DNA from 3 places in the Paenibacillus segetis genome. Region 3 is predicted to be linked to each of the others. Evidence: riboswitches for the same ligand, from Rfam matches in the RefSeq annotation. Region 3 holds a riboswitch; each other region holds the start of a gene.
The links. Region 3 has a riboswitch for cyclic di-AMP ahead of IEW05_RS25295 (C40 family peptidase). Riboswitches for the same ligand answer to the same signal wherever they lie in the genome.

Region 1: linked by a shared signal. The riboswitch ahead of IEW05_RS20095 (TrkH family potassium uptake protein) and the one ahead of IEW05_RS25295 (C40 family peptidase) in region 3 are both predicted to bind cyclic di-AMP.
Region 2: linked by a shared signal. The riboswitch ahead of IEW05_RS24615 (resuscitation-promoting factor) and the one ahead of IEW05_RS25295 (C40 family peptidase) in region 3 are both predicted to bind cyclic di-AMP.

The regions. Positions count from the first base shown of each region.
Region 1 covers NZ_BMFT01000003.1:182,271-188,098, forward strand. The annotation lists gene IEW05_RS20080 (LysR family transcriptional regulator) at 1-191, shown strand, start outside; gene IEW05_RS20085 (cation:proton antiporter) at 618-1,856, opposite strand; gene IEW05_RS20090 (potassium channel family protein) at 1,886-2,551, opposite strand; gene IEW05_RS20095 (TrkH family potassium uptake protein) at 2,569-3,903, opposite strand; cyclic di-AMP (ydaO/yuaA leader) riboswitch at 3,979-4,139, opposite strand; gene IEW05_RS20100 (CPBP family intramembrane glutamic endopeptidase) at 4,424-5,828, shown strand, end outside.
Region 2 covers NZ_BMFT01000007.1:59,685-65,512, forward strand. The annotation lists gene veg (biofilm formation stimulator Veg) at 1-276, opposite strand; gene yabG (sporulation peptidase YabG) at 468-1,376, opposite strand; gene rsmA (16S rRNA (adenine(1518)-N(6)/adenine(1519)-N(6))-dimethyltransferase RsmA) at 1,431-2,318, opposite strand; gene rnmV (ribonuclease M5) at 2,325-2,870, opposite strand; gene IEW05_RS24615 (resuscitation-promoting factor) at 2,987-4,123, opposite strand; cyclic di-AMP (ydaO/yuaA leader) riboswitch at 4,380-4,590, opposite strand; gene IEW05_RS24620 (TatD family hydrolase) at 4,808-5,575, opposite strand; gene IEW05_RS24625 (HD domain-containing protein) at 5,599-5,828, opposite strand, start outside.
Region 3 covers NZ_BMFT01000009.1:29,952-35,779, reverse strand. The annotation lists gene IEW05_RS25305 (M1 family metallopeptidase) at 46-2,046, shown strand; gene IEW05_RS25300 (hypothetical protein) at 2,184-3,014, shown strand; cyclic di-AMP (ydaO/yuaA leader) riboswitch at 3,235-3,369, shown strand; gene IEW05_RS25295 (C40 family peptidase) at 3,376-3,867, shown strand; cyclic di-AMP (ydaO/yuaA leader) riboswitch at 4,108-4,244, shown strand; gene IEW05_RS25290 (C40 family peptidase) at 4,249-4,737, shown strand; gene IEW05_RS25285 (GNAT family N-acetyltransferase) at 5,128-5,634, shown strand; gene IEW05_RS25280 (c-type cytochrome) at 5,791-5,828, shown strand, end outside.

The DNA of each region.
Region 1 (5,828 bases), on a different contig from region 3:
TGCTACCTAAATCATATTTACGCAGTCAGTTACTACGTGACAACGACCTCGTTACCGTACCTATCAAAGAATTAGAACAAACCCAGAGAGAAACATGCCTCATCTATAGCGACAAATCTGAGTTAACTAGTGAGACATTGGAATGGATCACAAAAGTTAAAGGTAGTCTGTTTCATGAGCTTGATCTATAAAGTTATATATTCGACACAATTAGCAGCCTATCCTTCGACTGTTTTTTGTATCACTTACAATTAATTGAATTTTGCTCACACGGAGCAGGCAAGGGGGGGGTGTTTGAGACACTTCAAGGGGAGGTAACTTCCATAAAATGCAATCGAAGAAATTTCGGAAATCAATAGATTGATCCCAGGGCACTTAACTTGTATAGGCTTCAATAACCGCAAATAAGCTCACTGAGATTCGTTACAATGGTTCGTGATCATTATTCGCTTGAAGATCAATCGCTAGAGTCGTTTTGAGTCAATAATACCATTGAAAACTTACGCTGGGGGAACCTCGTAGAATAGCGGACATTCAAAAAGGAATAAAACTCCATATTCTCGTTCTCCCAGCGATACTTGTGACTACATCATGTAAGCACATTACCTTTTTTGCCGTCACCCACTAGTTTCCTTCACTTCTAATCCAAGCTTACGAGCAACCCATCCGGTTGTGCTGGCCTGAATAACGATCGTAAGTACGATCGCCATGAATGTCACCGCAGAAATAATCTCCGCGTGAGCAACTCCCATAGCTAGAATCATTCCAGATAATGCAGCTGGAATAACCCCAGTCTCTCGAACCCAGCACATAAAGAGTAGCTCCTGCCAGGTCCATTTCACCGTTCTGTCCGGTAGGGCGCATAACAATACGGTGATAGGGCGGGCTACGAACATTAACAGCAATACAGCCACAAGACTCTGCCAGAAATAATCTCCGAGAATTCCAAAGTTAACCTGGCTCCCGAGTAACAAGAAGATCAACATGCGCATCATGACAGTTATATTCTCTGCGAAGGAGTTTATTTCAACTTCCTTGGTCTTCAGCGATAATTTGAACGTCTCCGCATTACCCCATATGATACCAGCTACAAATGTAGCCATAAACCCGCTAACATGGAGTACATCTCCTAACCAATATGCAGCAAGGCCGCATATGATCATAACAATACTTGCATATTCCTGTAGAATTCCACGACGCACATGTCCACTTAGATAAGTAAACAGGGCCGAGACAACAATCCCAACTAAGATGCCACCAAAAGCGGTCTTTACAAAGTCCCAAGACATCGAGCCAATACTCAATGAGCCACTTCCCATAACTATAGCAAGCATAGAGAATGTCAGAATAGAACCTGTAGCATCATTAAATGCCGACTCACTTTCCACAGTCTCACGTACTCTTTCCTTAATTTTGACCTGCTTAAAAACGGGAATAATCGAAGCTGGATCAGTAGACGCAATGACCGCAGCAGCCAGAAAGGAAAAGCTCCAATCAACTCCAAACAAATAATGTACACCTGTGCCCACGATAAACATAGTGATCAATACGCCCGGAAGACTCAATAACGAAAGTGTAATCCATACTTTACGCAACCCACTAAGCTTTAGATTCCGGCCTCCATCAAACAAAATGAATACTGAACCGACAGTAAGAATCATTTGATTGATCAGAGAACCGCTTGGTTCATGGATCAAGTTCAAACCAGGACCAAATACCATACCTATAGCAATAAACACCGCAACGTCCGGCAATTTCAGCCAGGAAGCTAATTTTCCTGAGAACATCCCTATAGTTAAAATAAGTATTACTAGCATAATATCATGCGAGATTGCTAGGCTTGTTGCCGATTCCATCTTCAACCCACTCCAACTACAGGATCACATTATTCTTCATTAATGAATGATTTGAATTCCTCAACATTTTTATTAGAACCAATAATGACCATAATATCGCCTGTAAACAATTGATCCATGGCGGTTGGGGCTACGATCATATCGTTTACTCGATGAATCGCGACGATGCTACACCCGAAACGGGCACGCGGATTCAGTTCTCCAACATTTTTGTTATGCAGGCAAGGCGGTACAATCATTTCCACAATACTGTATTCTTTGGATAATTCGATAAAATCCAGCAGATTCGGAGTCACGAGCTGATGAGCAACTCGAATTCCCATGTCTCGTTCCGGAAAAATGACGCGGTCAACACCAAGTCTTTCAAGCGCACGGCCGTGCAAGACGGAAATGGCTTTAGCTACTACAGTCTTGATCCCTAGATCCTTCAACAGAATCGCGGTTAGAATACTCCTTTGGATGTCACTACCCATGGCCACAATACCACAATCAAAATTGCGAACCCCTAGCGATCTAAGTACCTCTTCTTCCGTAGTATCCGCTACAACGGCATGTGTGAGCCGATTACTCAAGTCATTTACGATCTCTTCGTCTTGGTCTATACCGAGAACCTCGTAACCAAGATCCATCAATTCCAATGCAAGACTTGAACCAAATCGCCCTAATCCGATGACTACAAACTGCTGTTTTTTCATGTGTTTTGCCAAACTCCTTATCCTATTATCATTTTACCTTCTGGATAGCGATACAATTCCTTACCCTTCTTAGGACCAAGTGCATAAGCTAATGTTAAAGGCCCTAAACGTCCAGCAAACATAGTGAGACTAATAATAATCTTCCCTATGACGGTTAACTTCCCTGTGATCCCCATCGTCAGCCCTACCGTACCAAACGCCGATGTGGTCTCAAATAGAATGCTCAGGAAGCTAACGTCCTCCGTCGTAGACAATACCATGGCGACGACTATGACGAGAAATAGCGACAACATGGTAATCGTCACCGCTTTAAAAATACGCTCCTGTGCCAAACGGTAACGGAATATTACAAGATCGGAACGGCCACGAATCATCGAGAAGACTGCGCCGATCAAAATTGTAAAGGTTGTTGTCTTAACCCCACCACCTGTAGAACCAGGTGATGCCCCGATGAACATCAAGATAATCATAAAGAACTGTGTCGCTTGTCTTAATGCACCAATGTCCACCGTATTCGCACCTGCTGTACGCGGTGTGACGGACTGGAAGAAAGCACTCCATATCTTCTCACCCCAACTGAGTGGTCCCAGCGTCTTCGTGTTCGTGAATTCAAATATAAAAATTACGATTGCTCCAAGTATGATCAGTGCGGACGTCATGGATAGTACCACCTTAGAGTGAAGAGATAATCTACGGCGGTTACGGAAATCGATCAAGTCTGACATTACGATAAACCCGATGCCCCCCGTTACAATTAAGAACATCGTAACGAAGTTAACGATGGGATCCCCAACATACATCGTCAAACTCCGAAATCCACCAAACAAATCAAATCCAGCATTATTAAACATCGCGACCGAATGAAAGATACCAAAATAAATGGCTCGACCCAGTGGCATATCAAAAGCCCAACGAATGCTATACAATATCGCGGCACATGATTCAATCACTAACGAATACATCAATACTTTACGAATCAAACGTACAATGCCTTCCATCGAGTTTTGATTCATAGCCTCTTGAAGCAACAAGCGGTCCTTGAGCGATATTTTTCGCTTGAATGCCAAAGAGAACAAGGTTGCCATCGTCATAAAACCAAGGCCGCCGACCTGAATCAACAACATAATTACAACTTGACCGAATGTAGAAAAATAAGTCCCCGTATCTCGAACAATCAATCCAGTTACACAGGTCGCCGAGGTTGAGGTAAAAAGAGCATCTACAAAAGGTAACGTCCCCCCATTAGTATGCGAAATAGGAAGCATCAATAAAAGTGCTCCAGTCAGAATAATCGCCGCAAATCCTAACACTAACACGCGCGGCGGGGAAAGCTTGAACCATTTTGATATCACACGCTCACCTCATCACTGTAGTAAGACAAGAACAAGAAAAAAAGACACTGGAAATCCAATGCCTCTCGGTGTTTGGGCTCCTGCTGCAAAGGCCTACGAGGTTAGCTGACGGATTCGGACATGCACAGTTGCCCTATTTATTTCATCACCGGATGTATAACCCAAGCGCTGAAATAAAATTCACCCCTAAAGACTGGTTCCCCCGTTTTCACACAGAAATTCGGCCATTCATATTTTCATTTATTTACATTTCATTTTCCCAAATGGATTATAATCTTTATTTTCCCCCTTCACAAAGCTTTATTTCCATGAAAAACATTGAAAAAAGCTTAAAAGTACCGAAACAACGTTCAGGGTAATCCCTTATCCCAGCATTGCTAATCCTTACCGATGTTATTGCAGTTTTTCAATATTTCGTACACACTTCTGGCGATTGTATTCGGCCTGTGTTATCTTTACTGTGATGAACATTGATCGAAATGTTGTAAATTTTCAAAAATTCATTCAAAGGGGTTTTACAATGAAAGCTGCTGTTAACCCAATCGGGCGCAATTTAAAAACGAGGACACTTTGGATATTAGCCGCTATTGGCCTCATTATATTTGTATATGTGCAAGTGCTTCCTAGTATCTTGTCAGATACGCTTCAGGTGGAGCAATCCAAGAATGTCATCACAAAAGATCAGGCCAAGAATTCCGCAGCAAAATTTATGGAATCAACTTTAGGCATTTCTGGTGATATGGAAAAAGCATTAGTTACCTACGAGGCCCATTCTGAGATGTACGGTTATTTAACTAAAGAAAAACTAATGGAATCGTATTTGAAATCGTACGGCGAGAAATTTCCACTTGAAATGTTCCGTGTTCGTTTTGAAAATCCAGATGCAGTTCACTCCGCAGTGACTGTGGACGTTCATTTAACAACAGGGCAAGTGGTCGGTTTTGAAAAGATTGGCTCGGCAGGAAATTCAACTAAAGATTTGATGCTATTAATAGGATCTGAATCAACCGAATCCCTACTGGCACGTGAAGGGAATTTGGGGCTAAATGAAAAGGATGCACTGGCTACTAAGTACTTGAAGGTATTTGGTTTCGACAGAAATAAGTTAGATCTTGTTTCAGAGGAAGATGAGGTAGGCATCCGATATCAGTTTAAGGGCTATACATCAGGACAATCCCAAGGTTACCTAGATTTCCGTTTTGAATACGGGCAAGTATCCTCAATGGAATCTTACTTTGATACACCCCAGGCTCATCTGAATTACGTGAAGGATCAGACACAAATTGCTTATTGGCTTACATTTGGAGGATATGCACTTCTAACCTTCGTGTTAGGTATTCTAGCTATTATTTTCAGCGTCAAAGCTCGCAGGCACTCCTCATTTAAGCGCGGAATATTTCTGTCTAGCTGTTACTTTGTTCTAACCATGGTCGGAGCGATCAATATGCTTCCATACCTGCAAAAAGAGGGCGGAGAGCCATTAATCCTCCTCATCGGCTTTGTGGTACAGGGAGTATTATCATTGATCATGGCCGCCTCTGTATATTTCTCTCTTGTTGGCGGTGATGGATTGTTACGGCAGAATGGCCATAATTTATGGGCTCGCGCTAAAGAGCCTGGTTATGGGCGACACATTTTGTCCTCCATGGCAAACGGTTACGCTTGGGCTTTCATTCTACTCGGTGTTCAGTCGATTATCTTTATTATCCTGGATCAAACGATCCACTTCTGGTCCACTACAGATGCTTCTCAATCACCGTACAACCTATTATATCCGTTACTGTTCCCACTACTCGCATGGGTTGCAGGTATCGGTGAAGAAGCTGTGTATCGCCTATTCGGGATCCCGATGGTAAAGAAAATGGTTCGCAGCACATTCTTGGCTAGTTTCATTACGACGATGATTTGGGCTTTAGGACACACTT
Region 2 (5,828 bases), on a different contig from region 3:
TCATGGTTTAATATACGAAATCCTAAGCTCGTTGTTGTCGTTACAAATCATGACTTCAACGGATTCGGTAAGTATATCGGCATAACTGTATGACACACGCTTAAAGGTCTGTTGTTCTTCATCCAACTTCACAATAAAGACAGAAGGATAAGTCTCTTCCAATACACCAGTGCGTTCGACGGTCTTTCGGCGACCTCCGTTTGCCCGGAGCATAATTTTCTGTCCTACGTGAGCGTCGAGACTATGCTTAATATCCGACAGCGCATTTTTAGCCATTGCCTATGACCACCTACTTTCTTATTTCATTATACATGCAGGTGAGTCATTTGTCAATTCGAAACAGATAATTATATCAGCCAGAAAAAACGGTTGTCAACGATTTTTTTTTGGAACGTATAAATCGCCTTCATTTTTTGCTAAAAATAAAAAAACGCCCGAGGAATTCGGACGTTCTTCGCTTGACATCACTACATAGAAGGCACTACCTTCAATGTCGCTAAATCCATAGGTTTGGGCAGGCCAATGCGATAGCTGCCGCGTGTTTCAATACCGCCCACACCCTGAGTGCCACTGATTGTATTGTTCAGTACATCCTTGATATGGATCGTATCGCGGATGGGCGTAAACGATGCCTTCGCGGCAATGTAGACCGGATCAAGCGCATGAATAAGCACTCTGCCTGGCGAACTGGCAAAATTGGCTCCTGCTTGTAGCAACGCTTCGAAATGGGATTGACACGCCCCTGCAACAATCGTCAGGGTATCAAAATTGCGCTCATATTCCCTCGCTACCCCAACAGCATCTACGAAATGACTGGAGTTCTTATAGCTCGATAAATGGTATAAGTTGCCATTAGGTCGGTTCTTGAGTACACCGTCATGGCCCGTCAATACCACAATCTCTGGACGTATAGTAGGTAGCAAACGTTGTAGAGCTCCCGCCATCGCAGACTCATTCACAAAGTACCCATGCGCGGGCACTCTCAGTCTCTCATACAGATCGAGACTTTTCTTCAAGTATCTCTCGTCACCATCTAGATGAAGCACCTTTCCTGGCACTTCAAAATATGACGGTTCAGGTTGCGAACTGCTCTGCGGATTCCACTCATGATTTAACACGGCCCGATTACGCTCCGCCTGCTCAACTCGTTCTCGGTGTAACCACTCCAATGATTTCGTAGCTCTGATATTTGCTGTATTCGCTCGTTCATTCGGAGAATCCGGATCCACTTTGATTAAATCAGTCAAAGGTGCGTCAGCCAGCAACCGAAATTCCGTTCCCTTGATTATGGCCACGCTCCGCTCAATCTTCTCGATTCGGAAGGTTACATCTCCTCCGTAAGATTTGCGAACGACCAAGTCTCCCAAATTCGTCAAGTCAATCACCTCTACCCCCATCCTATGGGCTAACAGAGGGATTGGTTACAGCAACTAAGAGTTCAGTCCAGCGCCAAGCAGTACATTACTGAGTCTGGCGAACTCCTCCAAACTTAGCGTTTCTGCACGCCGTGTAGGTTCAATCTCCGCATCTGCCAGCAGAAGCTCTAGCTTCTCACGGCCTTCACCTGGGAAAAAACGACTCTTTAGATTGTTTGCAATGGTTTTACGTCTCTGTGTAAAAGAAGACTGGACCACTTCGAAAAAGAAGCCTTCATCGTCCACCTGCACTGGTGGCTCTTGACGCACGCTTAGCCGTATCACTGCCGACTCTACATTCGGCTGCGGGATAAAGACGGTGTGTGGCACCTTACAGATCAATTCAGGCTCACTATAATACTGAACGGCGATACTGAGGCTACCATACTCCTTACCTCCTGGAGAGGCTGCCATGCGCTCTGCTACTTCCTTCTGGATCATCACGACGATATGTTCAAGGGGAAGCTTCTCTTCCAATAGCTTCATCAGGATCGGAGTCGTCACGTAATAAGGTAAATTAGCTACAACGCTAACGCCACTAACGTCACCAAACTCCGTTTCAAATAAGGATCGTAAATCCAGCTTCAATACGTCACCATGAATGACGTTAATTTGCGGGTAGGGCTCTAGAACCTCCCGAAGAATAGGAATCAAGCGTTGGTCGATCTCTACGGCCGCTACTTTACCCGCCTCCTGAGCAAGCTTCTCCGTGAGCGCTCCAATACCGGGACCAATCTCTAGTGCCCCCTTGGACTTGTCCAGCCCCGCTGCAGCCACAATCTTACTGAGAATATTCTGATCGATCAGAAAATTCTGACCGAGGCTTTTTTTGAACTTAAACCCATGCCGCGAAATAATCTCCTTCGTGCGGCGCGGTGTTGATACTTCTTCCATTATACTCATGACAAGTTATACCCCTTTGTCTTCCAATTGTGCCAGTGCGGCCACGAATTCTTCACGGCTAATTCTGAACACCGTCATTCGTTTATAAAATTGTTTACCGTTGCAATATCCGATACCAAGTAGTTCTCCCATAATTCTTCGCCGGGCTGCTGCTTCTGGATGGACGATGAGTCCTGCAGCAATCAGATCGTCCCAATCGATTAAGCCGGCTTCCCCAGCAACCTCGCTACGTACATTGTCTAACGCCTCGCGTATGACCTCAGGCGATGCATTCTCCACCCCGATATCACCGCGCTTGGTCGCGTCAGCTTCCCGAAGGAAGGCATGTTTACAACCTGGAACCCGATTGGCCACAATTTTGCGAATACGCTCACCGGCATGGTCAGGATCTGTAAAAATAATGACCCCCCGCCGCTCCTGTGCTAGAGCAATCTTCCGTAGCGTCATTTCATTAATCGCAGAACCACCTGTTTCTATCGTATCGGCTTCTACCGCCCGTTTCACGGCAACCGTATCATCTCGGCCCTCCACCACAATGACCTCTTTAATCATGTCATTCCTTCCTTCCTTATCACAACAAAAAGAAGAGGATAAATCCTCTTCTTGAACCCATCTATTTATTAAACTAATACTATCCGATTCCTCATGCAAAGTAAAACTAGCTTAGCCTAGTTCAACTCAGGTTTGGTAGGACCAATGACATAGACTGTACGGCCCTTCTTACGGCCAAACTGGTTGGCAGCCTTCAGGCTATCGTAATAAACGTCAATCTTGTTGCCTTTAATTGCACCACCAGTATCCTCGGCACGACGGAAGCCAACGCCTTCGATATAGACCCACCATCCCATAGGGACAATGTTCTTATCAACGGCTATCGTTCTCCCTTCTTGTACGCGGGTACCGGAAGCAGTCTTCGTACCTATGCCATCCTCCTCAGCAGAGTAGGCAGTTAGCGTGACGTTTTTGATCATCTTTTTATATTTAAACGAGACGCCACCTTTAGACGTTAGTCCACTAATATCGACCCCACCCTCTTTCCGGGTGATGCTGGCAGACAGAACGGCTGTCGGTTTCTTCGTGCCTACGGCAATTACTTTCGGCTGAGCGGCCTTCGAGACCTCTTTGCCTAACCAATGCTTAGATACGAAAACTCCGTCTTCATATACTTTCTCTATGTTGTGTGTAACCAGTCCTTCGCTTCCCTGCTGAATCACCTTCGTCTTGCCTTTAAGCAATTCTGGATCAGCAGTCTTAACGATTGTGAATGGTACAGTCTCTTGCTGTTGCACCGTATGTTTGTCGACCCGGACAATACGAATCTCCAAATCAGACTTAAGTGCACTAGTTAGAGCAGGAGTAACTTTATCTGCTGGGTCCAAGGATACACCAAGCTCCTTGATTGCGCCCTCTACGTTGTTTTGTGTTGTAAAATGGGTTCTAGTTGTTCCATCCGCTATAACCTTTACAGGAATGGCACGTATAATGACAATTCGGTCTCCATCCTTAAGGGTGCTAGCGAGTGAACGCGAAACTTTGTCCTCGGGTTTCAATACGATGGAGTGTTCATCCAACACTTCATTCACTAGCGATTGACGAGTCTCTAAGGGTTGGATCTGACCATCGATGACCAAGCTGATGCTCTTCTTATCTTGGCTATTCAATCCAATCACGGTGATGATAACTACAGCGACTGCCAACAAGCTAATTACAGAAACAAGGCGTAAATTTTCAGGCTTCCAATGCATTGCGTAAGACATGCTGGATGAGCGTGATTCATGGGTTTCCTTTTTGTGGAAAATGCCCATATCTTCCGTCCTCCTTCATAGCCCCGCCGTCTAATTCGATATAAGATACATTTGACGTGACTATTATTCATTTTTACGAAATGCATGAACTACTGCATTTCGCATCCTGCCCCAGTCCGGTCGGCATATGTCATCCTCCTGATTAACAAGAGTATGATGTGCCTATTACATTTATTCAAAATAAAAGAAGCCTAAAGAAAGAGTCAGAGGAACTCCTTCGTGGCTTCCGAGTATCGTGATGTAATAGGATGCACGAGTTGCCTCTCTTAGACGCTTACGAGGTTAGCTGTCGGATTCGGACGCAGAGAGCCGCCCTTTCTCAGTACATTCGCTCATGGCGCAATGACCTCGAATTCACCCCAAAGACCCTATGAAGAAATCAATTACGGTAAGATTGGTAGTTGACCTAATCTATATCGTATCGGTTCCCCCGTTCTCCCATGCAGGAGATTCAGCGAGACTGGTTCATGGAACCATGTGATCGAAGATATCCAAGGATTACCAAATGGCATCATTTTCGATTACTGAAAAGATTCTATCCTGTTTCGATACATGTTGTAAAGGACGAATCAAGCACGTTTTTTTAAAAATATGGTTAAAAAATTGTAATAATCTAGCTTTAAACGGTTAAAATGTATTAATCTTTCCCGATTGCTACCTTTTTCGTCCTTTTTACTCCCGAATTCATCTAATCCCAAATCGTTCCAGTGCATTTTTGGTGGTTATTTCGGCGATTTCCTCAAAGGACATGCCTTTAATCTCTGCCGCCGCTTCCGCAACTAAGCGTACATGTGCAGACTCATTTCTTTTTCCTCGATATGGGTGTGGTGTCAAATATGGGGAATCTGTTTCGATCAATAATCGGTCCATCGGTGTCTGTGCCAAAACCTCTTTTGGTTGTTTAGCGTTTTTAAAAGTGATGGGGCCACCAAACGATAAATGAAATCCCATATCTAGACACATTTTGGCAATTTCCCAGCTTCCAGAGAATGAATGCATCACTCCACCGATCTCACTAGCCTTCTCTTCACGTAAAATCCGTACCACATCTTCATGAGCATCGCGGTTATGGATGCAAATTGGCATCCCTAGACTCCGAGCTAATCCGATTTGATCGCGAAATACCTTATGTTGAACATCTTTAGGGGATGTATCCCAATAATAATCCAAGCCTATTTCACCAATAGCTACTACTTTCTCATGAGCGCATAATTCAGCGATCCAGTCCAAATCGCCCTCACGCATCGTAATCGCATCCTGTGGATGCCATCCCACAGCCGCATAAATGAATTCATGAGCCTCTGCTAATTTCATTGTTGTAGGGATCGTTTCTCGATTAAAACCGATATTGATCATTCGAGTAACCCCGTTCTCCAATGCCCTTGTAATCGTTTCCTCACGGTCTTCATCAAACTGAATAGCATCCAAATGGGTATGAGTATCAAATAGCATCTTGTTGCGCCTCCTATATATGTCTATATTTGAAACAAATCAGCGATTTCTTGGGGAAGTTTATTTAACATAGGTATCAATTTATTATCCGGAAAGTACAAATGAAATTTCCCTCGATGAAGTCCGCTGATCGACCGGACAATATCCGACACCTCAGAAATTTCCCGGAGCCTGTCTTGACGGTCCAAAAGTAATATTTGCTTCTCCCTAAATTCCCCGTCAGGACGAAACACATCATAAGGCAGGTCGGTTG
Region 3 (5,828 bases):
ACATATACATGCTGTAGATGCTTGTCAACAGGAGGTATCCATTGTATGACCCGACGAAATATGATCTTCGGCATTTCTATTATTTCCTTATGCCTCATCGGCGGAGCCCTAACGTTTGCCCTTCGTCCAGATCAGGACAATCTTCCTTCGCTCGCCTCAGAAATGGGCAAGCCTCAGGCCGTCCAAAGTTTGAAAGAAGCACCTCCTGCTACACCAATCGAAAGTATTCAGCAACCGACAGCGGAAGTGCTGAGCCAGCGGGTGACAGAGTATCACATCGATGTGAGCTTGAATGAGAAGGAAGGGACATTAACCGGCTCGGAGACACTGACTTGGACTCATCCCGGTAAGAAGACTGTCAATGAATTGTACTTCCATCTATATCCCAATGCGTTTGCCTCGGCTGATACTACCTTTATGAAGGAATCTGGCGGGAAGCTACGTGGGGACACCATGCCAAAAGATGGTTGGGGGAATATGGAGTTAACTGAGATAAGAACCAGTGATGGTATCTCCTTGCTCCACCGAATACAGTACGTTCAACCTGATGATGGGAATGTAAAGGACAAAACCTTAGTCAAAGTACGCTTGCCTGTCTCCGTTCGGGGCGGAGAAAGTGTAACACTAAGGATCAATTTCACCGTGAAGTTACCTAAAATATTTGCCCGAATGGGTTCTGCCGGAGATTTTGTTATGGCAGGCCAGTGGTTCCCGAAGCTGAGTGTCTATGAACCCGTAGGAACACGTGGTGTGACCACAGAAGGTTGGAACCTCCATCAGTATCATGGAAATTCTGAATTTTATTCTGATTTCAGCATTTACAACGTGAAGATCAACGTACCTAACAATTATACCGTTGCTGCCACCGGATTTCCGACCAAAGCAGCGGTAATCCAAGGAGATCGAAAGACGGTTCAATATTATGCTGATGATGTGCATGATTTTGCATGGTCAGCTTCACCTAATTTCGTTTATGCAGAGGAGCCCTTTTCTTCTCCAGATGTTCCTGGTGTCCGAATCAAGTTATATTTAGATCCCACTCACAAGGACTTGAAAGAACGTTATTTCTACGCAGCCAAAGTCGCATTATCCAATTTCAGTAAATGGTATGGCCAATATCCTTACTCTACTCTGTCCATTGTTGTTCCTCCAATCGAAGGCAACGGAGCAGGTGGGATGGAGTATCCGACCCTCATCACCGCTTTTGGAGCAGGTAACGAATCTCCTAGCAACAATGAGCTTGAACGAACGGTCATCCATGAAATTGGTCATCAATTCTTCTACGGAATGATTGCCAGCAACGAATTTGAAGAGGCCTGGTTGGACGAAGGGTTCACCTCCTACTTAGAAGACAAATTAATGGAACAAGAATTCGGCATCAAGCCTAATCTCCCACTCCAGGTCGCGATGATCTCTTCACCAATATCATTGACACAGGTAGCCTGGAAGTATGGTTCAAGTGACAATTACGCAAAAAATGTATATTACCGTGGTAAGCTTGTTCTACTCGATATTGAACGTCAGGTTGGTAACAAGACCATGAGCAGAATTTTAACTACCTATGCCCATAAATATCGGTTCAGGCACCCAACGACGACCGATTTCCAAAGAATCGTGGAACAAGTTACTGGACGTAGCTGGAAGCCATATTTCAAACAATATGTTTATGACGGAAAGATGACTGATTACTCCATTGATAACATCACCGTGAATTCGATCAGCCAGGGGAATGACCCGCTGTTCGAATCCATCGTCGATATTAGCCAGATAGGGGCAACAGCCCCTAAGATTCCAATATTATTTACCTTTAAGGATGGACATACCACTCGGAAAGTATGGAGTGGAGAAGACAGCAAGGTAGAGTTGAAGCTGCAATATAAAGAACCATTGGCTTGGGCTATGATCGACCCTGACTATTCGCTTGTGCTAGAGAACAAGCATATCAACAATTTTTTAAAGGCTGAGGTCGATGGAACACTTCGTACTCGCTCCAACCTCGGGATCGTCAAACTACTGGAGGCTGTGCTCGGATCATTTCTGTGGTGATGCTTACGAAATAAGTTCTGTTCGACGTATTTCATCGAGGTTATTACACGCAAAACTAAGCTGATACTTACGAAGTAAGTTTTGCCCGATGTATTTCATCGAGGTTATTGCACGCAAGACTTTTAGGAGGGTAAGTTATGACCTATGTTCGCAGTGGATGGGAGCGTCTAAAGAAGCAGTTTCCCTCCGTCATTATTCTGTTTCTTTATCAACTTCTCTGGGGGTTCTTCTTGTACCGACTGGTCGATACCGTCGTCACAGCGGTGCTGCAAAGATATCCTGATCCTTCACTTAGCGACTTAAGCCGGGTTTTGTTCCTCATAGAAGGACAAATCGGGTTGCAGCAAAATCACGACATTAGAGTGTATTGCTTGATTTTGATCGGAATGGTGGCTATTCGCTTACTACTGACCCCTCTGATCCAAGCAGGCATTTTATACGGACTCATTCCGCAGGAATCACAGAAATCCGGATTACCGTTCTTTAGAGGTATGAAAGAGTTCTGGAAGCCCCTCTTTTTCTTTTATATTCTGGAGCTTGCTCTTATTCTGGGCCCAGCGTTTTGGATTGCACCCAAGCTATATGTGCTCTGGCCCCGGTTACTGCAATCAGGAGGAAGCCTTCCTATCCTGCTGACTACAGGAGGATATGTGTTAGGTTGGATCTGTTATGGATGGCTCATCCGTCAATGTCTGCTATTCGCTCAATTCGGATATCTGTTCAAGGTGGGAACCTGGAGTTCCTTATTAACCTGCATAAGGCATCTACTGCCGGGAATTGGAATTACGCTCATTCTAGGAATCTCTACGTTCGCTGTGTTTATGTTATTTGGAGCCGTTTCATGGATTTGGACGGGTTTGCTCGCTCTGATCTTGCAACAGGCTCACCCTTTATTCCAAAGTATATTTAAAGTTTGGCAAGTAACCTCTCAATATCATCTCTGGCAAACGAAGTCACAAAAAAGTTAAATTTATCCGAACACTACCAAACTTCATATTCCCTTTAATAACAAGACCTCCGTTAATATACGGAGGTCTTGTCTTCTATATCAGTCTGTAATTCTCGTTATTTAACCATTGCCAAAAGATACCTAGCCCTGTTACAATAACAGCAGTAACAACTTTGTAATTATTTTTGTTACCTTTAGCAGGAATTTAAATCTAGATGTAGAATATGTAATCTCGGAAGTTATTATCTCAGCCGAATTCCCTTAACGGGGAACGGGGGAACCACTTTGGGTGAATTGATCTCGCTTCAGAGGGATCATAGGGGACCTTCAACCGAATCCTTAAGCTAACCTCGTAGGCATTGGAAGGAGCTTGACCTGTTTTGAAGAAAAAGTTAACTGCAGTAGCCGTAGGTTGTGCCTTATTATTTACACTGGGAACTGGTAGCGCTTTCGCAGATTCTAAGCTAGACAGCGCCGTCGATAAAGCTCTTGGTAGCAAGTATGCATCCGGTGGAACCACAACTTCTGGATTTGACTGCTCTGGATTCACGATGTTTGTATTTGGCAAGCTCGGTATCGAGCTACCACATCAATCGGGATCCCAATATAAGATGGGAACTGCAGTATCCAAGGATGAATTGATTCCAGGAGATTTGGTATTCTTTAATACCAATGGCAAAGGCGTTTCACACGTCGGCGTTATGGTTAGCGACGGGAAATTTGCTCATGCTTCTTCTTCTAAGGGAGTAGTTATCAGCAAACTTAGCGATGATTATTATGTTAAACGCTATGTCGGGGCTAAACGTATTCTTAGTACAGATAAGTTCGAACAAGTTACTTCGGATACTGAAGATCACGATGATGTAGAGTAAACAACAACTATAAGTATGCAAAACCCGTAGATCCTTTCTGCGGGTTTTTTTATTTTCCTGCTCAGGAATTATTACCACAAAAGCGGGAATCATAAACAGGTCGATGATAGTTTTAAGGTAAAATAATACATTTGGCTGATCAAACTTGTAAAACCTTTATCTCTTTGATAAAATAACCAGAGTAAATAGTAACAAATTTGTAATCTATGTTTTTAAAACGACGTCTATTTTCAGGTGCACAATATTGAACAGCCGAATTCCCGGCACCGGGGAAACGGGGGATCCATGATGGGTGAATTGATCTCGTTTCAGAGTGATCATAGGGGACCTTCAACCGAATCCTTAAGCTAACCTCGCAGGCACTGGAAGGGATTTGACATCTTGAGAAAGACATTGACAGCAGCGGTAACGAGCTTAGCCATTTTGTTCACAATGGGAGTAGGAGCTGGTAGTGCTTCCGCTGACACCTCAGACAAAAGCACATTAGTATCTGTCGTCAGCTCGGTGTACGGTACACCCTATAAGTTTGGTGGAATTACTACAAGTGGATTTGATTGTTCTGGGTTCACACAATACGTCTTCAAGAAAATGGGCGTAAGTCTTGCTCGTACATCTGCGGCTCAATACAAGCAAGGGACGCCAGTATCTAAGAGTCAATTAAGAGAAGGAGATCTCGTTTTCTTCAACACGTTAGGAAATGGAGTATCTCATGTCGGTATTTACATTGGTGATGGAAAGTTTGCACACTCCTCTTCATCGAAAGGAATCCGCACTGACAGTCTAAGTAACAGCTACTATAAACAACGGTACCTTGGCGCTAAACGAATTTTGAGCCAATACAGCTACTCGGTCTTTGCGGCTGAATCCTGATTTTTCTGAAACTCCTCATATTTAATATAACGATGTATAAATCTCATACCATGATCGATTCTTTCCGGAATTGATTGTGGTTTTTTTCATTCTAAATTTAAATAAAAGGTAAATCGGCATGAGAGTAAATATTTCTGCAAAATGCTCCAGATGCCTACCTATTCCCCTATATTACGCTCGTAAAAATACCGCTGCTTCGACATGGAAATCGTCACTTCATCATCAATAGCTACTTTTTGGGTTAACTCTTCTATAGAAAATTACCCCTTTCCACAATATCTTAAACCTAAGAACCTTTACAATGACATAAAATCCCGTTACAGTGAGGGTAAAACAATTCTGCTGGAGATCGCATAACGCGGCATTCCTACGGTCCAAGGAGGCATAAAGATGGATAAACCCAATCCCCAGTTCAAGATAGTCCCTATGGAAGATAATCACGGAGCATCAATCAGCACGTGGCGCTACGACTCTCCTTACGATGTCTACAGTTGGCTCCCTTGGGAACAAATGAAGGCGCTCGATGTAGAGTTCGGTAACCCCGTTATACGGGCCGAGCAGTACGTTTCTCTAGTGGACGAGAATGGTGTTCTCTCTGGATTTGCTCAATACTTCCCACTTACCGATGTGACAAGACTTGGGATTGGGATGAGACCTGATCTATGCGGTCATGGAATGGGTAAGTCATTTGTATTGACTATTGTAGAGGAAGCCCTGCGTCGAAAACCAAAACATGTGATAGATTTGGAGGTATTGACCTGGAATACCCGGGCAATCCGAGCTTACCAAAAGGCTGGCTTTACAATTACTGATCTATACGAAAAAATGACGCCTGGAGGAGTATCCAAACCATTTTATTGTATGGTTTATAAAGGGATCGAACCAAACTCTCAATAACCAAAATCACAATAGACTATGATAATTAACACATTATTTCAGGTATTTTGAATATTATATATAATAAAAATTGCTTTTTTTGACACAAATATCTTGATCCGATGACAGGTTCCGTTATAATGAAAGGGATAGTTTACATTTGGAGGGACGATCGGAATGCAAAAGTGGATCATGAGCGGATTATTCATCGTCGC